DNA from 3 places in the Pseudarthrobacter cremeus genome. Region 2 is predicted to be linked to each of the others. Evidence: predicted binding sites of a transcription regulator. Region 2 holds the regulator's gene; each other region holds the start of a gene.
The links. The regulator HrcA, encoded in region 2, represses chaperone genes, less so after heat shock. The targets are predictions, from matches to a motif close to TTNGCACTCGNNNNNNNCGAGTGCNAA.
Positions count from the first base shown of each region.

Region 1: the regulator HrcA is predicted to act here: its motif matches at 5,168-5,194, upstream of ACS5PJ_RS09460 (FmdB family zinc ribbon protein).
Region 3: the regulator HrcA is predicted to act here: its motif matches at 2,761-2,787, upstream of groL (chaperonin GroEL).

Region 1 is NZ_JBPZHC010000004.1:195,418-202,763, reverse strand. Features, by position in the region: gene ACS5PJ_RS09470 (AAA family ATPase) at 1-3,876, shown strand, start outside; gene cpaB (Flp pilus assembly protein CpaB) at 3,985-4,728, opposite strand; gene ACS5PJ_RS09460 (FmdB family zinc ribbon protein) at 4,841-5,104, opposite strand; gene ACS5PJ_RS09455 (5-formyltetrahydrofolate cyclo-ligase) at 5,238-5,858, opposite strand; gene galU (UTP--glucose-1-phosphate uridylyltransferase GalU) at 5,907-6,812, shown strand; gene ACS5PJ_RS09445 (GNAT family N-acetyltransferase) at 6,818-7,346, shown strand, end outside.
Region 2 is NZ_JBPZHC010000001.1:365,122-372,467, forward strand. Features, by position in the region: gene ACS5PJ_RS01595 (GerMN domain-containing protein) at 1-474, shown strand, start outside; gene ACS5PJ_RS01600 (16S rRNA (uracil(1498)-N(3))-methyltransferase) at 461-1,249, opposite strand; gene dnaJ (molecular chaperone DnaJ) at 1,252-2,379, opposite strand; gene hrcA (heat-inducible transcriptional repressor HrcA) at 2,456-3,469, opposite strand; gene ACS5PJ_RS01615 (DUF3097 domain-containing protein) at 3,683-4,540, shown strand; gene ACS5PJ_RS01620 (DUF4870 domain-containing protein) at 4,667-5,086, shown strand; gene hemW (radical SAM family heme chaperone HemW) at 5,180-6,409, opposite strand; gene lepA (translation elongation factor 4) at 6,446-7,346, opposite strand, start outside.
Region 3 is NZ_JBPZHC010000005.1:319,441-326,786, reverse strand. Features, by position in the region: gene ACS5PJ_RS11805 (DUF3263 domain-containing protein) at 3-332, shown strand; gene ACS5PJ_RS11800 (LytR C-terminal domain-containing protein) at 384-1,016, shown strand; gene ACS5PJ_RS11795 (cold-shock protein) at 1,189-1,395, shown strand; gene ACS5PJ_RS11790 (ABC transporter substrate-binding protein) at 1,392-2,675, shown strand; gene groL (chaperonin GroEL) at 2,968-4,596, shown strand; gene ACS5PJ_RS11780 (ABC transporter substrate-binding protein) at 4,698-6,014, opposite strand; gene ACS5PJ_RS11775 (RNase H family protein) at 6,250-7,275, shown strand.

The DNA of each region.
Region 1 (7,346 bases), on a different contig from region 2:
GTCCGCGACCACCAGCAGTATGTGGTCGCCGCGCGGGCATCGCGGAACATCCGATCGAAGATCTTCGAACTGTCGAATGACCGAGGCATTGATGCCGGGTACCTTTCCGCCGGCACCGTCGTCTGGACTTCCGCAGTCGGCGGCAAGCCCCAGCGGGTTTCCTCTCCGGTCATGCTCACCGCCATCTCCCTGACCGTCCGGCCGGGTGAAGACGACTACGAACTGCAGCTCACCGAGCAGGCCCACATCAACCCTGCCCTGGTCCGCCACCTGAAAAACGTTCACGGCATTGTCTTCGACGTCAACGCCGTCACCCGCCTGGCATACAGCACTGCCCGCTTCGACCCCCAGCCCGTCCTGGACCGGCTCGCCACCCTCATCAGGCCCATCCACGGCGCCGAAGCGCAGCACAACCTGCTGGTGTCGACCTTCGCTGACCTCTCCGGCAACCTGGATGATCCCTGGATCAACGAGTCCAACCCGCTGGTTGCCGCGCTGGCCAGAAGCGGAAACGGGGAAGTCCTTGACGTGGACGAGCCGGACGCTTCCCGTTTTCCCGGCGTGGACAAGCGCCACCCGGCCGATGAACTCCTCCTGCTCGATGCCGACCCGGACCAGCAGTATGTCATTGATGCCGCCAGTGCGGGTGAGTCCCTGGTGGTCAGCAGCCCTCCGGGCACGGGGCAGACGCAGACCGCCATCAACACCATTGGCGCACTGGTGGACGCAGGCCGGTCGGTGCTGGTGGTCGGTGACCGCCGGGCCAGCCTCAACGAGGTTTCCGCGCAACTGGAATCACTTGGCCTGGAATCCATCCTGTTCCAGCTGTCCGGCACCGCGACACCGCAGCAGCTCAAGGCCCAGCTGGTCCGGGCCATCGTGCGGAACGAGAAATCCCTCGAACCGCAGCTGGGCAACCTCCACAAGACCCTCACAGAGCACCGCCACGCCCTCGTGGACCACGTGGCTTCGCTGCACAACGTCCGCCAGCGCTGGGGATGCTCGCCCTACCAGGCCATGCAGTCACTGGCTGAGCTGACCTCCATCCATCCTTCGCCCGCCACCACGGTGCGGCTCAAGCGAAGTGTCCTGGACAGCATCCGTGACCGCAATGAACTCGCTGGCCGGCTCAAACGTGCCGCCGAGCTTGGCAGCTTCAGCCGGGCGTCCACCACCAGCCCGTGGCACGGAGCCAGGCTCCTCACCCGGAAGGAGACCGAGGAGGCCCAGGAGCTGTCCCGCTCGGTCGCGAAGAACCTGCCGGCCCTGCGCGAGAAGATGAACAGCGTGGCCGAACACGCGGAGATCCGGCTGGGGACCTCCTTCGCCGAGTGGGGCGAGCAGCTTGAACTCCTGATGGCCGTCCGCGAAAGCCTTGACAAGTTCACGCCGGACATCTTCGACAGGCCGGTCCACGACCTCATTTCGGCCACGGCATCCTCTGCGTGGCGGCGGGAGCGGAACGTGGATATGGCCTCCATGCAGCGCTCCCGGCTGCGCCGGGTAGCCAAGGAGTACGTCCGCCCGGGCGTGCACATCGCGGACCTCCACAGCTCCCTGGTGCTGGTCCAGGAGCAGCGTGCCCTCTGGTCCGGCTACGCCACCTCCCAGCGCCACCCTGCTGTTCCTTCGGGCCTGGCTGAATTGAACGCGATGCACCGGTCGCTGGACCGCGAGCTGAGCCAGCTGGGTGACGCCCTTCGGCACACCGCGGCAGGCGGGTCGCTGGCAACCGCCCGGTATGAGGACCTCATGGAGCGGCTTGAGCGGCTGGTGGCAGACACCCACACCCTGAAGACCCTCCCTGAGCGCACGCTCCTGGTGGAGAATATGCGTGAGCACGGGTTGGGGGAACTCCTCGCTGATCTTGCTGACCGTGAGGTTCCCGCCGGGTCCGTGGCTGCTGAACTTGAGCTTGCCTGGTGGCAGTCGGCGCTGGAAGCCATGATCAGCGGCGACGACTACCTGGCCATGTCCGACGGCGATGCCCTCCGGCAACTGGAGGCCGAATACCGCCTTGCGGACAACGCCCACATTGCCAGCGGCGCGGCACGCCTTCGCTGGGACCTCGCCGGGCGGTGGCAGGCTGCCCTGGCCGAACACCCGCGCCAGGCCCAGTTACTGCGGAGCCTGCTCAAGGACGGCAGGGTTACGCTCGCCGCGTTGACTGCCCAGGCTCCGGAGCTTGTCCCCAAACTGGTTCCGGTATGGTCCGTGAGCCCTTACCTCATGACAGGGCTGCTGCCGGCGGAACAGCGCTTCGATGCAGTGGTCATCCTGGATGCCGAGGCTACGTCCCTGCAGGCCGTACTGCCCTCCATCGCCCGCGCAAAACAGGTCATCGCCTTCGGTGACGCCAAGATTGCCAGCCCCCGGACCTTCACGGTGGGCGTAGAGCGCCTTGCGGCCGGAGAACCGGCCCACCAGCGCGTCGAGAGCGCCTTCTCGGCCCTTGCTTCGGTGCTGCCCGTCTGGCGGCTCAATTTCGTCTACCGCGCCGTGGACGAGGACCTGGTCCTGCAGCTCAGCAAGAACCATTACGACGGCGGCCTCCGCCGCCTCCCGGAAGGGCAGTCGGCCACGGGGCTGGACCGTGCCCTGCTGGTGGAATACCTGCCCGACGGGACAGGCCTGCCCAGCGCTGACCATGAAGGCGTCGAATCCGTGGTGGCCGAGGTCAACAAGGTTGTGCAGCTTGTCTTTGAGCACGCGCGGATGCGTTCCCGCACCTCGCTGGCCGTGGTCACAGCCAGCCTGCGGCATGCTGCCCGGATCGGTGAGGCCATCCGGCTTCAGCTGCCGAACCACCCGAATCTGGCAAGTTTCTTCAGTGCAGGACCTGAATCGTTCAGGGTGGTTGACCTCGAACGGGCTCAGGGTCTGGTCCGCGACCACGTGATTTTTTCCCCCGGCTTCGGACGCACCCCGCACGGCCGTGCCCTGCACAACTTCGGCCCGCTCTCTGCCGAGGGTGGGCGGGAGAAATTTGCGCTGGCCATGACACGGGCCCGGCGCTCCCTCCACGTTCTGACCTGCTTCCAGCCTGAAGACCTGGATCACACCCGACTCTCTCACGGTGCCGTTGATTTCTATGAGCTCCTGAACCGGGAGATTGCCGGCAAGACCGATCTCGGAACGCCGGCCTCCCGGGCGGCGGCCAGCGAGCAGGCGCTCGGCGCAGACCCGCTTGTTGCGGACCTGGGCGACCGGCTGCGGGCCCGGGGTGCACGCGTTTGGCACCAGTACGACGGCGTTATCGATGTGGTGGCGGCGGCAGACCCGCTGAGCACCATGGGCCAGGACGACGCTGACATCCCGCGGCCGGTGGCGATCGAATCGGATGGTACAGAGGAGTATCGGACCATGAGCGTCCGCGAGCGGAGCCGCCTCCGCCCCCAGCTCCTGGAACGGCTGGGGTGGCGGTATATGCCGCTGTGGACCATCGAAGTCTTCACGGACCCGTCCGCATGCGCCGACAGGATCGGCGCCTACCTGGGGCTTGAGAACGTTCTGCTGCCCGGACGGACGGCAGCAGCCGGTTTCTTCGACGAGGACGTGGACCCGCAGGCGCTGGGGACCGCTGGACCCGAAGACACGGTAAGCCAGACGGCTAGGAACAGGAACGAGTACCGGGCTGGAGGCCCGGACAGCAAGGAGGCGGTTGTTGTGAACCCACAGAACGCAGGTCAGGCCGACCAGCGGGATGAGGAGCCGGAGCTCCCGGAGCAGGAGGCTGCGCCGGGTCCGCAGCAAGCGGGTGCCGCGGGCATCCTGCCGAACAAGGCTGCCGAGGATGACCCGAGGCGCTGGGGCGATGCCCCGGACAACGATCACGATGAGTGGTTGAAGGAAAACAAGCCGCCGCACTGGGGCTGAGCGCCGGCCCAGCTGGCCAAAGCCCAGCCGGCTAAAGGCCCAGCCGGCTAAAGGCCAGCCCGCCAAAGGCCCAGCTGGGCGACGGCACACCGTTGATGCGGCCGCATCTCAAGGCCCCACCAGCACGAAGAACAGTTTTCCGTGGGTTGAGGCGCCCGCCAGGCGGGCGGACTGCTCCGGCGAAGCAGCCACCACAATCAGCCCTTCAGTTTCGCCGGTGCCGAGCCATTCCCCCGTTTTCCCGCCATGACCCGATGTCCACAGGACCGGAATGGCCGAGGCCAGTACCTCGGGAGGGGATTGTTGGTCGTAATTATTGGAGCCGGTCAGCACCACGTTGATCAACTGTCCCGGGGATAGCAGCTGGATGGAGGACGGGTCCGCCATCCGCAGGGGCACGGCGGCGGAGCCCGGGGGAGTTCCCGCCAGGAGTCCCGGCCCCAGCAGCTGCGAGTCGGCCAGCAGCTGGCCCTTACGCAACGGGGCTGCAAGCTGTTTGCCGGTCGCCTGGGTGCTTTCGGCGAGGGACCCGGCTGTCAACAGGCGCTCGGGGATCGGCGTTGCCACCAGATCGGCGGCTGCCAGCGCCGTGCCCGCGGGAAGATCACGTGCTGCGGCGAGGGCGGTCACGGTATCTGCAGGCGGGGGAGTGAGCTGGTGGACGGTTATTCCGGCGGCAAGGCAGAGCAGGAGAGCGATAGCCAGACGCCGGTTCCGGCTTAGCCAGGAGGAGAGCCGATGGCCACGCTGACGGCCTGCCCGGATCGACGGCGTCGGGCGCCGGGGCTGGCGCGGGGGCTGGCGCCCGTGCGGGGCTGATCCGCGGCTTCGATGGAAGAGGGTAACTGGCATGGAAACCACGCTACGTAGGCAGGACTAAGCCCAACAGACGCAAGGGTTCCTATGTGGACAACGGGGCTGCCGGGGTCGAACGCTGCATGGTGAAGAGCAGGAACGCGGGCTGTCAGCTCGCGGCAGCGGCGGCGGGTGCCGGTGCAGCTGCGGGCGCGGCCGGAGCAGCGGGTGCGGCAGAAACGGTGCTTCCCTTGGCATCCCGGGAGTCCGTGCGGTAGAAACCGGAGCCCTTGAACACCACGCCTACACTGTTGAACTTCTTGCGCAACGCTCCCTGGCACTCAGGGCAGGACGTCAGGGTGCTGTCCGTGAAGGACTGGAAAATATCGAAGGCATGGCCGCAATCCTTGCAGGCGTACGCATATGTGGGCACTGGTGATCCTCCTCTTGGACAAACGAGAGGTCCCGTGCTGCGTGGAGCGGAATCAACCGATCATTAGCAGTCGCAGGGCCTGACTGCTAATTCTAGCATCCCCGTCGTGGGCTTCCCGAAGGCAACCGCTATGTCAGGAGAGCGGAGCCAGGCGAACAAATCCTGACGGGGTCAGGGCAGCCGGAACCCGCTGGTCAAAGCCCTCCGCGGGAATGCTTCCGGCCGGCAACAGTTCTGAATCGAAGACGATGGCTGCCCTCGGGATTTCCAGCCCTTCAGCGGCCAGGGCGGCCAGCAGGACGTCGTAGTAACCTCCGCCCTGGCCTATCCGGTTGCCGCTTCGGTCCACCGCCGTTGCGGGAATGAAGAGCGCGGACACCGAGCCCATGACGTCCAGGCTGTGGCGCGGACCCGCGGGTTCCAGGACCGGCGCGAAACGGCTGCGGACAAACTCGACGGCGGGCGTCCAGTTCGCCCAACTGAGTCGCCTTGCCGGCTCGCAGACCGGCAGTAGAACGCTGTGGCCCTGCTGGTGGAGCGCCTGCAGCAATGACAACGTTGGCGGCTCCGGGACAACGCCCAGGTAGGCGCAGAACGTCGACGGCTTACCCTCCGTGAGCGTTGCCGCCCATACAGAGCCGTGGACGGCGAGGGCGGTGCCCGCCTCGTCGCGTTGGCCCGGGTCCATGGCGGCCCGGCGCTCGCGATGGCGTGCGCGGATGGCTTCCTTGGTTACGTTGCTGCCCTCGGACATACCGCTCCTAATTACTGAATGAATGGCCCCTGACGCTAGATTAGTCCAGTGACTACCACTCAGCAGACAGTACGCAAGGCCGTTATTCCTGCCGCCGGACTTGGCACCAGGTTCCTGCCTGCGACGAAGGCGATGCCCAAGGAAATGCTTCCGGTGGTGGACAAGCCTGCTATCCAGTACGTCGTCGAAGAGGCCGTCAAAGTCGGCCTGAACGACATCCTGATGATCACGGGCCGCAACAAGCGTGCCCTTGAGGACCACTTCGACCGCGTTCCCTCGCTGGAGGACACGCTGTCCGCCAAGGGGGACACGGCAAAGCTCGAGTCCATCCAGGCAGCCAGCAACCTCGGCGATATCCACTACGTTCGCCAGGGCGATCCCCATGGCCTCGGCCATGCGGTACTCCGCGCCAGGCAGCACGTCGGCCAGGAACCTTTTGCAGTGCTTCTCGGCGACGACCTCATCGACGCCCGGGACGAGCTCCTGAGCACCATGATCGAAGTCCAGGCCAAGACCGGCGGATCCGTGGTCGCCCTGATCGAGGTGGAGCCCGCCCAGATCAGCGCCTATGGCTGTGCCGACGTCGAGCAGATCGACGGCGAAGATTACGTCAGGATCAACAAACTAGTCGAAAAGCCCGAGGTGGACGAGGCGCCGTCGAACCTTGCGGTCATTGGCCGTTATGTGCTGCACCCGGCCGTTTTCGATGTCCTGGAACGGACCGGCCCAGGCCGCGGCGGAGAGATCCAGCTGACCGACGCGCTGCAGGAACTCGCCGCCGGCGACGGTGAAGGCTACGGCGTCTACGGTGTGGTCTTCCGAGGCCGCCGGTACGATACCGGTGACAAACTCAGCTACCTCAAGGCCTGCGTCCAGCTCGCCATTGACAGCGATGACCTCGGCCCCGGACTGCGGGAGTGGCTGCCGGGCTTCACCGCCGGCCTCACTAAGTAACTGCCGTGCGTCCCGGACCCATCTGGCCGGTAACGCTGGAGTGCGGCGACCTGTTCCTGCGCCCCATCCGGTACCGGGATAAAAAGGAATGGACGCAGGTGCGGGCGCGCAACAACGAATGGCTGGCGCCCTGGGAGGCCTCGAATCCGATACCCGGCGGCGGCCTGCCCGATTACCGGCAAATGGTGCGGTCCCTGAAGGCCCAGGCAGCGCAAGGGACTGCCCTGCCCTTCCTCATCACAGAACGTACACCTACCTTGGCTGCACCGGTCATCGTGGGCCAGCTGACGGTGTCCTCGATTGTTTGGGGCTCGGCCATGATGGCAACGCTGGGTTACTGGGTTGACCAGGGGCGGGCAGGCCATGGCATCGCGCCAACGGCCGTGGCGATGGCCACGGACCATTGCTTCCAGGCCCTCGGTCTCCACCGGATGGAGATCAACATCCGTCCCGAGAACGGCCCCAGCCTGCGGGTTGTGGAGAAACTCGGTTTCCGCGACGAGGGATATCGGCCGCGTTATCTTCATATCAACG
Region 2 (7,346 bases):
GCCGTACAGCAGCTGGTCTACACAGCTACGGCAGCAGCGGCCAGCTCCGGCCTGATCGACTCCGGCCAGCAGATCCAGGTCCGGGTACTTGTGGACGGTCATACGGACTACGTGGCGTTTGACCACGTCCAGCTGGGCGACCCGATGTCGCGTGCCGCCGGGCTGGTGGCTCCCGTGTGGATCATCGACCCGCAGGAAGGGACGGATATGGCGGGTGGCAGTGTTAAGATCACCGGCCGAAGCACCCTTGCGGGAGGCAAGCTTGCCTGGCAGATCCTGCGGGTGGAAGGAAACGGGGACAAAACGCCTTACCTGACCGGGGAGACCACGGCCGGAACCGAAGCGGCCCACTCCGGACTCTTCACCCTCGCCCTGAGTCTGTCCACCGGCAAGTATGAGCTCCGTGTCGCGCAGGTGGACGCCGGAACCGGCCAGCAGCTGAACGTGGATACCCGGACCTTCAGAGTCGGGTAGCGCTCCAGCGCCCCAGGACATCGCTCGCCAGGACCACGGCGGCAGGACCGGCCGTGGAGGACCTCAGGACGTGATGCCCCAGCAAAGCCGTCACGGCGCCGGCGTCGCAGAGCCTGGTGACTTCGCGCGGGCTGATGCCGCCCTCCGGGCCCACAATCAGCAGGATTTCCAGCGCACCGGCCCCGGGCTCCGGCTGCCGCGTCTGCCACGTTTCCAGGACTGAGCGGAACGGCCGCACCGCGTCTTCGTGGAGGATCACTGCCAGGTCCGCGGCAGCAACGGCGGCAGCAAGGCCGGGCGTCTCGACGGCGGCACGCACCTCAGGGATCCAGGCACGCCGGGCCTGTTTGGCCGCGGCGGTAACCACCGACTGCCATTTGCCATGGGCCTTGGCAGCACGCTCACCTTTCCAGCGCACAATGGAACGTTCCGACTGCCAGGGGATCACGGCGTCTATCCCCAGTTCCGTGGCCGTTTCAATGGCCAGTTCATCGCGGTCCCCCTTGGCCAGCGCCTGGACCAGCACCAGCCTGGTACCGGGCTGCTCCTCCACGGCCAGCGCGCCGCATTCGACGGTGAGTTCAGCAGGAGACGCCGAAACGACTCTTCCGGTCAGCCGTTTCCCGGCGCCGTCGGCGATGTCCACCGGCTCCCCCGGCGAAAGCCGCTTCACGGCCACGGCATGGCGCGCTTCAGGACCGTCAAGGACAAACAGGGCGCCGGGCGTCATATGGTCCAGCGCCCCGGGACCGCTGAAGAAGACGGGGTTGCTCACCGCTACAGGTTACCGAACCGGTCCCGCAGCTTGGCGAACACACCGCCGCTGACGGCGAGCTTGCCCTCGGTGAACTGTTCTCCGCGCAGCTTCGCCAGCTGACGAAGGAGGTCCTCCTGCGCGGCATCCAGCTTCGCCGGCGTCTCCACCTGGAGGTGGACCATGAGGTCGCCGCGGCCGTACCCGCGCAGGTGGGTCACTCCCAGGCCGCGGAGCGTGATGATCTCGCCGGACTGCGTCCCCGCCTTCACGTCGATCTCCTGAAGCCCGTCGAAGGTTTCCAGTGACAGCTCAGTGCCCAGGGCAGCGGCCGTCATCGGGATATTCAGCGTGGCGTGGAGGTCGTCGCCGTCGCGGGCGTAGGTGGCATCGTTGTTGACGCGGATTTCGACGTACAGGTCTCCGGCGGGTCCGCCGGCCGGGCCTGCTTCGCCCTGGCCCGAGAGCTGGATGCGGGTGCCCGTGGCCACACCGGCGGGCACCTTGATGGTGAGTGACCGGCGGCTGCGGATGCGGCCCTGGCCGTTGCACTCATTGCAGGGATCCTTGATGACGGTTCCGAAGCCTTCGCAGCTGCCACACGGAGCCGCCGTCATGACCTGGCCGAGGATGGAGCGGACGGCGCGCTGGACCTGGCCGCTGCCGCCGCAGATATCGCAGCGTTCAGGGTGGCTGCCCTCACGGCAGCACGAGCCGTTGCAGGTGGGGCACGTGACGGCTGTGTCAACTTCGAGTTTCTTGTTGACCCCGAACACGGCATCCCGGAGTTCGATCCGGACGCTGATGAGCGCATCCTGGCCGCGGCGGACCCGGGAAGCGGGGCCCGCGGACCCTCCGGCGCCAAAGAAGGTATCGAAGATGTCCTGGAACGCGAAGCCCTGTCCGGCGTATCCGCCGCCGCCGAATCCGTTGTCCGTTCCGTTTTCGTTGCCGGTGGTGTCATAGATCCGGCGCTTCTGGGGATCCGAAAGCACCTCGTAGGCGTGGGTCACGGCCTTGAAGCGGTCCGACGCATCGTCCCCGGGATTGACATCCGGGTGAAGTGTGCGGGCCAGCTTGCGGTAGGCCTTCTTGATCTCTTCTCCGGTGGCTTCCGGCGAGACCCCGAGGACGTCGTAGTGGCTGCTCAAAGTTCGTATCTCTTCCTTGTTGTACTCCAGGCAGCCGGGCTGCCTGCACTGCTTCTGGTGCTGGACCGAACGGCTTTTACGGACCCAGAATTCTTGAAAGGTAACGGGCTACTGCCCTGACGGCGGCCATGGTGGTGGGATAGTCCATCCGGGTGGGACCCAGTACACCGATCTTCGCGGTACTGTCCGGCCCGTAGCCCGTGGCCACCACGGATGCTTCGGCAAGGCCAACGTAGGGGTTCTCGCGTCCGATGCTCACGGTTACGCCACGGGGATCCTGTGCCATTTCGCTCAGAAGCCTGAGCATCACCACTTGTTCTTCCAGGGCCTCAAGCACAGGGCCGATACTCAACGGGAAGTCCACGTTGGACCTGGCGAGGTTCGCGGTACCCGCCATGACCATCCGGTCTTCCCGGCTGCTGTGGGCGAGTGTTTCCAGCCCCTGCGCCAGCGCCTGCGCGGCTGCCCGCTGGCCGGGGCTTACCGACGAAACCACTGCCGCCAGGGACTGCGTCAGGAGGCTCAGCGGCGTGCCCGACAGCGACCCGAGGAAGTGCGTCCGCAGGTTGGCGATGGCGTCCTCGCCCAGGTCCTGGCCGACGTCGGTCACCCGTTGCTCCACTTTGCCGGTGTTGGCAATCAGGACCACGAGGACCCGTCGTGGCGCAAGGAGGACGAACTCGATGTGGCGGATAGTGGCGCGGCTCAGGTGCGGGTACTGGACCACGGCCACCTGGTTGGTCAGCTGGGACAGCAGCCTGACCGTCCGCTCCAGGACGTCATCCAGGTCATCTGAGCCTTCCAGCAACGACTGGATAGCGCGGCGCTCTGCCGCGGAAAGCGGTTTGACCGCGGAAATCTGGTCGACGAACAGCCGGTAGCCCTTGTCGGTGGGAATCCGGCCCGCGCTGGTATGCGGCGCTGTGATCAGGCCTTCGTCTTCCAGCGCCGCCATGTCGTTGCGGATTGTGGCGCTGGAGACGCCAAGGTGATGGCGTTCCACCAGGGCTTTGGACCCCACCGGCTCACGGGAGTGAACGTAGTCCTCCACGATGGCACGCAGTACTTCAAGTTTGCGCGGCTCGCTCACACTCCACCTCCATCTACGGGTCACAGCCTGCCTGGCCGGGCCACCGGCATCCCCGTGGTCCAGACGGACGGGGCGGTCAGGACGGACCAGCCAGCGTTAGCACTCGACATGCCTAAGTGCTAACAGTCTAATATGACTCTCCCCGTTGTTAGCATTGGTACCGCTCCGGGCGAAACTCCGGGCGGGTCATCTAGCGCAAGGCGGAGTGAATCGATGCAGTACCAGAGTTGGGGTCCGCAGGAAATCAAAGCGCCCGTCAGGAGTGAACTCCCCGAGGTTCCTGCAGAACGGGGAATGGTCCTCGAGGACGCACAGTCGGGCTGGGTAGGCGCTGTGACCAGGGTGGAGAAATCCGGCGGCATGCACCTGGTGGCCCTTGAAGACCGGCGTGGCAAGTCCCGGTCCTTCAAGCTTGGCTTTGGTTTCCTCCTGGAGGGGCAGCCCATCCGGCTGATGCCCCCCGCTCCCCGGCAGGCCGCCACCGCCTCCACTGCTGCGGCCGGACGGACGGCCTCCGGTTCAGTCCGCGTGGCCGGACAGCGTGCCCAGGTGGCAAAGGCGAGCAGGATCTGGGTGGAGGGAAAGCACGACGCCGAACTCATCGAAAAGGTCTGGGGCGATGACTTGCGCGTGGAAGGCATCGTCGTCGAACCGTTGCATGGGATCGATGACCTCGCGGGTGCGGTGGCCGCGTTCCAGCCCGGTCCCGGCAGGCGGCTGGGGGTCCTGGTGGACCACCTGGTGGCTGACTCAAAAGAGTCGCGGATCGCGGCGGGGGTCATGGCTTCACCGGGAGCCTCGGGCAACGTCCTGATCGTCGGGCATCCCTACGTTGACGTGTGGCAGGCGATCCGGCCCTCCGTGCTGGGTATTGCCCAGTGGCCTGTGGTGCCCCGGGGGCAGGACTGGAAGACGGGCATTCTGGCGGCGTTCGGCTGGCCCCACTCCACCAAGGAGGACATCGGGCTCGGCTGGCAGAAGCTGCTGGGCGCGGTCCACAGCTACGCGGACCTGGAAGCATCGCTCCTGGGCCGGGTGGAGGAAGTCATCGACTTCCTGACGGTGCCTTAGGTTCGGTCTGCGGGCGGCAGCGGGGCTTTTGTCCAACAAGCCAGTATTCTTGGTACTGCGGAGGCTGTTGTTTCTTCATGCCGGCATTCTCCACCAAGCACTATTGCACTCTCGAAGGAAGAAACAGTGGCACAAAACGCACGCGGGCACCGGGACGACCAAAGCCACCAAGGCCGTTCCGAGTACCAGGGCGTTCCCGCAAATGCATTGCCCCTTACGGCCAGCGAGGACCGTCAGTGGGCTACGCTGGCCCACTTCGGCGGAATCCTCGGCTGCGTTCCGTCGCTCCTGATATTCCTGATCTTCCGTGAGCGCGGCCCGTTCACGGCTCAGGAGTCCAAAGAGGCCTTGAATTTCAGCCTTCCGCCCACCATTGCGGCACTCGTGGCAAACCTCCTGGTCTTCATACCGGTGGTAGGAAACATTTTTGCGGTCATCGCCACCCTGATCTGGATCGCCCTGACCTGCTACTCGGTCGCCGCCGGCATCCACGTCAACAAGGGCCAGCCCCACCGCTACCAGTACAACCTGCGCTGGATCAAGTAGTACCCAGCCACACTCAACCAACGCGGGGTCACTCCCGGCCCAATCCAGCGAGGATATCGGGCCGGAAGTGACCCCGCGTTGCTGTGGCGGGGTTCAGTCCGGCAGGATCCGCCGCACCACGGCGTCGGCCAGCAGGCGGCCCTTGAGGGTCAGCACCAGCTTTCCGCGGAAGGCCGCCGGCGCCTCCACCAGGCCATCGGCGATGAGCCCGGCCATCGCGTGACGGCCCGGCTCCCCCAGTGTTGAGACAGCCAACCCGGACACGAGCCGGGCCTCGAGCATGACCCGCTCCACCTCACGGGTTTCTGCGTCCAGGGTTTCCCGTCCGGCGGCCGGTGAGAGCCCTTGGGCCAGCCTTCCGGCGTAGGCAGTGGGGTGCTTGACGTTCCACCACCGCACGCCGCCCACGTGGGAGTGGGCGCCGGGCCCGATTCCCCACCAGTCATCCCCGCGCCAGTACGCCAGGTTGTGCCTGCACGCCTGTTCCGGAGTACGCGCCCAGTTGCTGACCTCGTACCAGCCCAGCCCGGCCGCCGTGATGAGCTCGTCGGCGAGTTCGTACTTGTCGGCGTGGTCGTCGTCGTCGATTCCGGGGACTTCGCCCCGGCGGATCTGGGCGGCAAGCTTCGTACCGTCTTCCACTATCAGCGCGTAGGCGCTGATGTGGTCCGGTTCGTAGGACAGCGCAGTCTCCAGGGAGTAGCGCCAATCGGCCAGGGACTCCCCCGGCGTTCCGTAGATAAGGTCCAGGCTGACGGCCAGGCCGGCGTCGCGCGCCCACTGCACCACTTGGGGAACACGGCTGGGCGTGTGCGTGCGGTCCAGGACTTTCAGGACGTGGGGAACGGCGGACTGCATGCCGAAGGAGACCCTGGTGAAACCGGCTTCCTTAAGGACAGCCAAAGATTCGGGGGTGACTGAGTCCGGGTTCGCTTCAGTGGTGACCTCGGCGCCCGGTTCCAGGCCCCAATGCCCGACGGCGGCACTCAGGATCTGCGCAAGGTCCTCAGCAGGGAGGAGTGTGGGGGTCCCGCCGCCGAAGAAAACGGTGCTCAACGGCCTGTCCGGCAGCTTCGACTCCCGCAGGACGGTCGCCGCGAAGTCCACCTCCGACACGGCGGTGGAAGCGTAGGCATCCTGGGAAGCCCCGCCGCCGAGTTCGGTGGCCGTATAGGTGTTGAAGTCGCAGTACCCGCAGCGCACAGCACAAAACGGAATGTGCACGTACAGCCCGAAGGCCCGCTCCGCCGCACCGTCCGTTGCCTGGCCGGGCAACAGACCGTCCGACGGCGCCGGGTCACCGAGGGGAAGAGTGCTAGGCATTGCGGCGGCCTCCGGTGGTTCGGGCCACTCTGATCATTACTTCTTGGCCTTGTCCTTGGACTCGTCCGTGGTCAGCGCAGCGATGAAGGCTTCCTGGGGAACCTCTACGCGGCCCACCATCTTCATGCGCTTCTTGCCTTCTTTTTGCTTTTCCAGCAGCTTGCGCTTACGGGAGATGTCACCGCCGTAGCACTTGGCCAGGACGTCCTTGCGGATGGCCCTGATGCTTTCCCGGGCAATGATCCTGGAGCCAATGGCGGCCTGGATGGGCACCTCGAACTGCTGGCGCGGAATGAGTTCGCGGAGCTTGGTGGTCATCATGACGCCATAGGCGTAGGCCTTGTCCCGGTGGGTGATGGCGGAGAAAGCGTCAACCTGCTCGCCCTGGAGCATGATGTCCACCTTGACGAGATCGGCCACCTGGTCGCCGTCGGCCTTCCAGTCCAGCGAGCCATAGCCGCGGGTCTTGGACTTGAGGATGTCGAAGAAGTCAAAAACGATTTCCGCGAGCGGAAGGCGGTACCGGATTTCCACCCGGTCTTCAGAAAGGTAGTCCATGCCGCCGATTACGCCGCGGCGGCTCTGGCACAGTTCCATGATGGCACCGACAAATTCGTTGGGCGCCAGGATGGTCGCCGAAACCATCGGTTCGCGGACTTCGGCGACTTTTCCGGTGGGGTATTCGCTGGGGTTGGTCACATGGACCACCTTCTTGTCCTCCAGCGTCACCTCGTACTCGACGTTAGGGGCCGTGGAGATCAGGTCCAGGTTGTACTCGCGTTCGAGCCGCTCCCGGGTGATCTCCAGGTGCAGCAGGCCCAGGAAGCCCACGCGGAAGCCGAATCCCAGCGCCGCTGAGGTCTCGGGTTCGTAGACGAGCGCGGCGTCATTGAGCATGAGCTTTTCCAGCGCGTCACGCAGGACCGGGTAGTCGGTG
Region 3 (7,346 bases), on a different contig from region 2:
CCGTGGCGGAACCTGCTCGGGAGCACCTGCCGGAGCCGGAGGAACGGGCCTCACTGCTGGCGGATTTCACGCTGCGTGACTCCTCCCTGAGCGAGCGTGACCAGCAGATGCTCGCCCTGGAACGCCAGTGGTGGAAGTACGCCGGCGCCAAGGAACAGGCCATCAGGGAGCTGTTCGATCTGTCCGCGACACACTACTACCAGCTGCTCAATGCCCTCATCGACACCGAGGCTGCGCTGGCCCATGACCCCATGCTGGTCAAGAGATTGCGTAGACTACGTACGTCGCGTCAGCGGGCACGCACTGCACGCCGCCTGGGTTCCGACGCCTGACCACGTAGGTGCTGAGCCATCAGCAGCAATCAACAAGGATGTCTCACCACCATGACCAAATACGCTCGGGATGAATTCGACAAGGTCCCGGAGACCGCCACGCGCCAGGGTGTCCACCGTACGGCCTCGGCGCCCGCACGGCGCAAACTCTGGCCGGTCCTTGCAGTCGGGGTCGTTGCATTGGCCATCGGCCTGGTTGCTTTTCTGATCCTTCCCAAACTCGGAATCACCCAGGCCGGGAGCCAGACGTCCACCAGCCTTGAATCCACTGCATCACCGGAGGCAAGCGCAGCAGCGCTGGCCACCACCGGGGCCTCCCCGGGCGCGCAGCCCTCAGAAAGCCCGGTGGCCGCGGGCGCCAAGGCCGAGCCGAGCGCTACACCCACTGCCACGCCGTCGGCCGCTCGTTTGGACAAAACCAAGGGCGTTGCAATTTACAACGCCGCCGGAACTGCCGGACTCGCCGGGCGCATCAGCTCTCTGGTCCAGGCCGACGGCTGGACGCTCGGGCAGGTGGGCAACTGGGGAGGAGCCCCGCAGCCGACTTCTGCGGTCTTCTATTCAGGTGCCGGCCAGAAGGCCAACGCCGAGGCAATCTCCACCCTACTGAGCATCCCCACGGTGGTCCAAAGCTCCGACTTCCAGGTCCCGCTGGTGGTTGTCCTCGGACCTGACTACCGGTAGGACTGCCGGGTTGGCCTGGATCCCCCTGGGGCTCCAATAACGTTTGGGCTTCGTCCCGGCCGTGTGCCTCGGCCTTCCGGAAGGCTTGTGGCTAGAGTGATTTCAGGCCTTGGTCCGTAACTCGCGGCACACAGCGGCGTGGACCGTCGGCACTACGGAAAGAGTGGACATCATGGCATTGGGAACCGTCAAGTGGTTCAACGCCGAAAAAGGCTATGGCTTCATCACCGTGGACGGATCCGGGGACGACGTCTTTGTGCACTGGTCCGCCATCGAGGGTGAGGGTTACCGCGCGCTCGATGAGGGACAGCGTGTCGAGCTCGAAATCGGCGAAGGCGAGAAGGGCCCCCAGGCAGAAAACGTCCGGCCTGCAGAGTGAAGCCGGCAATTTTCACCTCAGCCTCCCGTGTTGCCGCGTTCCGCGCAGTGGCCGGCGGCGCCGTCCTGCTGGCGCTGGCTGGCTGCTCGGGCACAGCGGGCAATGCCCGGCTGGATGCCGCCGAAGCGTCAGGTGATGGGACGCTGCGCATCGGGCTGATCCTGGACAGCACAGGGGATCAGGGTTTCCTCAATGATTCCCAGCTCGCCGCCGCGACACTGGCCGTGAAGGAAATCAACGCTGCCGGCGGTCACAAGGGCAGGCCGGTTGAGCTCCTTCCCGCTCAGGCAGGCAGTGACTCCGCCGCCCAGGCCGCGGAGCTGGTGACTGCAAAGGCTGACGTGGTGATCGGACCGGCGGACTCGAGCCATGCTCCCGCCGCCATCGACGTCCTGTCCAAAGCCCGGATCACACTGATCTCGCCGGCGAACTCCGCGGCAGGCCTTAGCGGCTATAAGAGCGGCGGTTACTACTTCCGGACTGCTGCAGCGGACGTTGCCCAGGCTTCCGTGCTGGTGAAGCTCGCCAAGGACGGCGGCGCCAAGAGCGTGGCCGTGGTCCATCAGGACAGCGCCTACGGCAAGGATGTGGCGGCGGCGGTGGCAACTGCTGCAAAGAACGCCGGCCTGGACACCGTTGCCACAGCGGAATTCAAGCCCGGCGACGCCCGGAAAGCAGCCTTGGCGGCCCAGGCCGCCAAACCTGACTCCGTGGTGCTGATCGCCAGGGACGATGCCCAGGGGGCCCTCGCCGAGCTCAACAATGCAGGGCTGTCCGGTAAGAAACTCGTCCTCAGCGACGGCGCCTTCGCCCAGTACGGTTCGGGGCTGGGGTCCAAGGCACTCGACGGTGCCCGGGCAGTGGTGCCCGGTGTCTTTCCCTCGGCGGACTTCCAGGCGCGGCTGGTGGCAGTTAATCCGGCATTGAAGGACCTTTCCTTCACAGCGGAGACCTACGACGCCGTGAACCTGGCCGTCCTGGCTTCCGCCGCTGCCCAAGACGACTCCGGACGCTCCATCGCAGCCAACCTGATCGCGGTGTCCAGCGGTACCGCGGGCGGCCAGACTGCCGCCCAGGCGGTCAAACCGTGCCTGTCATTTGCTGACTGCTTTGGCGTGCTGAAGACCGGCGCCGCCATAAATTACGACGGCGAATCGGGCCCGGTTGCCTTCGATGCCCACGGTGACATCACCACGGCCAACTTCATGGTGTTCACCTACGGCTCAGACAACAGGGCCTCGCTCAGCGGGCGTGAGGCGGCAGGGCGGACTGCGGGCTGATCGCCCGCGGCGAAACCGCCCCCCGGATGAGTGTCTTACCACGATGTTCGCTTGCACTCTTACCTATGGAGTGCTAATTATTGTGTTAGCACTCTTACGTACCGACTGCTAAAGCATCGTCCGGTTTAAAGCCGAAAACGAGGCTTCGCTAAGGTCGTGGAGCGAAAGAAATACCAAGCTGGAGTGAGATCCCCAGCCGGGGCATACAGAGGCCGCCGGTGAAGGATCGTCCGTCGCGGGCACTGCAGTGAGGTTCATTCTTAACGACTGTCCCGAAAGGACTACTGCCGTTATGGCCAAGATCATTGCATTTGATGAAGAGGCACGCCGCGGTCTTGAGCGGGGCCTGAACATCCTCGCCGACGCCGTCAAGGTCACCCTCGGCCCGCGTGGACGCAACGTCGTCCTCGAGAAGAAGTGGGGCGCCCCCACGATCACCAACGATGGTGTATCCATCGCCAAGGAGATCGAGCTGGACGATCCTTACGAAAAGATCGGCGCCGAGCTGGTCAAGGAAGTTGCCAAGAAGACGGACGACGTCGCCGGCGACGGTACCACCACGGCCACCGTGCTGGCACAGGCCCTCGTCAAGGAAGGCCTGCGCAACGTTGCCGCAGGTGCTGACCCGCTGTCCCTCAAGCGTGGCATCGAGAAGGCTGTCGAAGCCGTCACGGTTGAGCTGCTCGCCTCCGCCAAGGAAATCGAAACCAAGGAAGAGATCGCGGCCACGGCCTCCATCTCCGCCGGTGACGATGAAATCGGCGCCCTGATCGCCGAAGCCCTGGACAAGGTGGGCAAGGAAGGCGTCATCACCGTCGAGGAGTCCAACACCTTCGGCCTGGAGCTTGAGCTCACCGAGGGCATGCGCTTCGACAAGGGTTACATCTCCGCTTACTTCGTCACCGACGCTGAGCGCCAGGAAACGGTCCTTGAGGATCCATACATCCTGATCGTCAACTCCAAGATCTCCAACGTCAAGGAACTGGTTGCTGTCCTGGAAAAGGTCATGCAGTCGTCCAAGCCGCTGCTGATCATTGCCGAGGACATCGAGGGCGAGGCCCTGGCCACCCTGATCGTCAACAAGATCCGCGGCACCTTCAAGTCCGTTGCCGTCAAGGCTCCGGGCTTCGGCGACCGCCGCAAGGCCCAGCTCGCAGATATCGCAGTCCTCACCGGTGGCCAGGTCATCGCCGAGGAAGTCGGACTCAAGCTGGAGACCGCCGGACTCGAACTCCTGGGACGCGCCCGCAAGGTCGTTGTCACCAAGGACGAGACCACCATCGTTGAAGGTGCCGGCGACGCCGACCAGATCGCCGGCCGCGTTTCCCAGATCCGCGCCGAGATCGAGAACTCCGATTCGGACTACGACCGCGAGAAGCTGCAGGAGCGCCTGGCCAAGCTGGCCGGCGGCGTTGCAGTCATCAAGGCCGGTGCCGCAACCGAGGTTGAGCTCAAGGAACGCAAGCACCGCATTGAGGACGCTGTCCGCAACGCGAAGGCTGCCGTTGAAGAGGGCATCGTCGCCGGTGGTGGCGTTGCACTCATCCAGGCCGGCGCCAAGGCGTTCGCTAACCTGAACCTCACGGGCGACGAGGCAACCGGTGCGAACATCGTCCGCGTTGCCATCGACGCTCCGCTGAAGCAGATCGCCTTCAACGCCGGCCTCGAGCCGGGCGTTGTCGTCGACAAGGTCCGCGGCCTGCCTGCAGGCCACGGCCTGAACGCAGCAACCGGCGAGTACGTCGACCTGCTGGCTGCCGGCATCAACGACCCCGTCAAGGTGACCCGCTCTGCCCTGCAGAACGCGGCGTCCATTGCCGGACTGTTCCTCACCACCGAGGCCGTAGTGGCCGACAAGCCGGAGAAGAACGCTCCGGCCATGGGTGGCGGCGACGAGATGGGCGGCATGGGCGGCTTCTAGCCCCCATTGCCGGAATCCCTTCCGCACACAAAACGCGGCCCCCTCGCTGAGGGGGCCGCGTTTTTGTGTGCCCGCATACTCTGTCCTGAAGTTCGGCTGCGTTACTTGCGGGCAGTGGCGAGCATTCCCTCGACTTCTTTCTTGAAGGCCTCCGCTGCAGCCTGGGGAGTAAGCCTGTCGTAGAGGACTTCGTCGGTGAAGCGCTTGATAACGTTCTGGACGCTTCCTGCCCCTACCGGCGGAACCGGCGGAGCGTCGGCGATATCCGGGGCGATGTCCTTGAGGAACGCCACTACAGTGGTGTCCGCCGGCTTGAGCTCAGGGGTGATCTTCTCAACTATTTCGGAGTTGGCAGGCACGCCGCGGTCTGTCATGAGGATGGCGCCGGCTGCCGGGCTGTTGGCCAGGTAGTTGATGAACGTGGCGGCTGCCTCGGGGTTCTTGGACCGTGAGGATGCCGACCAGAACATGGTGGGCTTGTAGTACATTCCGTTGTCCGAGGACTTGCCGTCAATACTGGGTGCGCGGAGCATCTTGATGCCGCTGCCGGTGGTGGTTTCCAGTGAGCCGAGCTGATTGGTCCACCACCACGCCATGCCCACCCGGTTGGTGCCGAACAGGCTTTCCTCCAGGCCGGCTCCCGAGTCCTCTGTAGCAACCGTGGCGGGCGGGCTGGCCTTGGAATCGCGCTGTTCCTTCAGCCGCTCCCAGAAGGAGGCGGCGGTGGCGGTGTCGAAGCCGAGCTTTCCATCCTGTGAGTACAGGTTCTCGCCGTGCTGCCTGAGCCAGATAATGAGGTCGGCCTCGTTGCTGCCGTACGCCGCCCCGTAGCTCTTGCCGTCCCCGGCCGCGCTGAGCTTGCTTGCCGTCTCCGTAAAGTCGTCCCAGGTCCACGTGGTGTCGTCCGGAACCGGGACCTTGGCCGACTCGAACACCTTGGTGTTCGCCATGATGACGTAGGCGTTCTTGCCGGTGCTCAAACCGTACTGGGCGCCGTCATACTGGCCCGAGGCCAGGGATTCCTTGTCCAGTTTGGCTGTGTTGATCCCGGGCTGCTTGGAAAGGTCAAGCAAAGCTCCACGTCCGCCGTACTCGGCGATGTATTTCTGGTCCATCTGAATGACGTCGGGGGCATCATTGGCGGCGGTTTTTGTAGCCAGCTTGTCCCAGTAGCTGGCCCACTCACCGGGCTCGGACTTGATCTTGATGTTCGGGTGCTCCGCCTCGAAGGCGGAGATTACCCTTTGGGTCTGTGCGTTGAGGTATTCGTTTCCCCACCAGGCGAACCGCAGGGTGACTTCTTTATTGTTGTCGGACCCCGTGGACGCTCCGCATCCTGTAGCGAGCAGCGATACGGCCACTGCAACTGCGCCAAACTGGAACCTTCTCCGGCTAAAATTCCGGCTCTCATTCCGCATCTTCATTGATCTGCCTTCCTCATCCTCATGGAGCCGGGCCCCAGGTGTCCCGCGTCGGCGCCAGTGCCGGCGGACGTTACAAACGTGAGAAAGCGCTTTCTCAACAGATCTGATTCTGCAGGACATCCCCGGCCAGCGTCAAGACTTTCGGTAAGCGTTTTCCCATGGACGGGGAATGGTCTGCGCTGACGCACCCAAGTCAATGTTGTGGTGGGCCGTCTGGCAGGATAGTCCAGTGACGATTACTGCGGCGGCCGACGGTTCGGCCCTAGGAAACCCGGGACCCGCAGGCTGGGCCTGGTATGTGAACGATGACTGTTGGCGGGCCGGGGGGTGGCCCCATGGCACCAACAACCAGGGCGAGCTGATGGCAGTCCTCGATCTGTTCCGTGCTACCGCCCACGTTCCAGGTGAGGACCTGAGGGTGCTGTGCGACAGCCAGTACGTGATCAACTCCATCACCAAATGGATGCCGGGGTGGAAACGCAAAGGCTGGCGCAAGGCCGACGGCAAACCCGTTCTGAACGTTGAGCTCCTCAAAGAACTGGACCGGGAACTCGCAGGCAGGAAGTACACCTTCGAATGGGTCAAGGGCCACGCCGGCCATGATCTCAACGAAGCAGCAGATGAGCGGGCGCGCGCCGCCGCCACTGCATACCAGCAGGGCGTGGCAGCGCGTTCGGGCCCCGGCTTTGCGGGAGCCCCGGCTGGAACTGACCTGGCTCACGCAGGCCATGCCATGAGCGCCGCCGGGCCGGCGGCTGCATCAGCCCCGGCAGCTGCAACCCCGGTGGCCAAGGCCTCAGCGGCGACCAATGGCGGAACCGGCTCTTTCCTGCCCGGGACGTACGACGAGCCGGACCTCTTCAGCGAACTTGAGACCGATTCCTTTGGCGCGCCACACGCCAACGGCTCAGAGCCCGGTCCCGAAGAAATCGTGGAGGCGCTCGAGCGGGAGCTGGCAAGTTCGGAAGTCCGGGGCGACATCGGCCGCACCGGCGTTCTCCTCCATCCTGACTTCATGCAGATTGGTGCCGCTGGCAGGGTATGGACCCGCGACGCCATGATGATGGCCTTCGAGGAAGACCCAGGACACCCTGCTGAGCTGGAAATCCTGGGCGCGGACCGCATCGGCACCAGCGCGGTCCTGCTGACGTACCGAAGCTACTCGCGCTCGGGCACGACTCTCCGAAGTTCACTGTGGGTCCTCGACGGCAACAGATGGCGGCTCCGTTTCCACCAGGAGACGCCCGAAGCCTAGGCGTTTCCTGGTTCGGGCGGCGCCGGCGCCGCCGTCGCTGACTAGGGCGGGGGCGAAGCTCCCCATGGCTT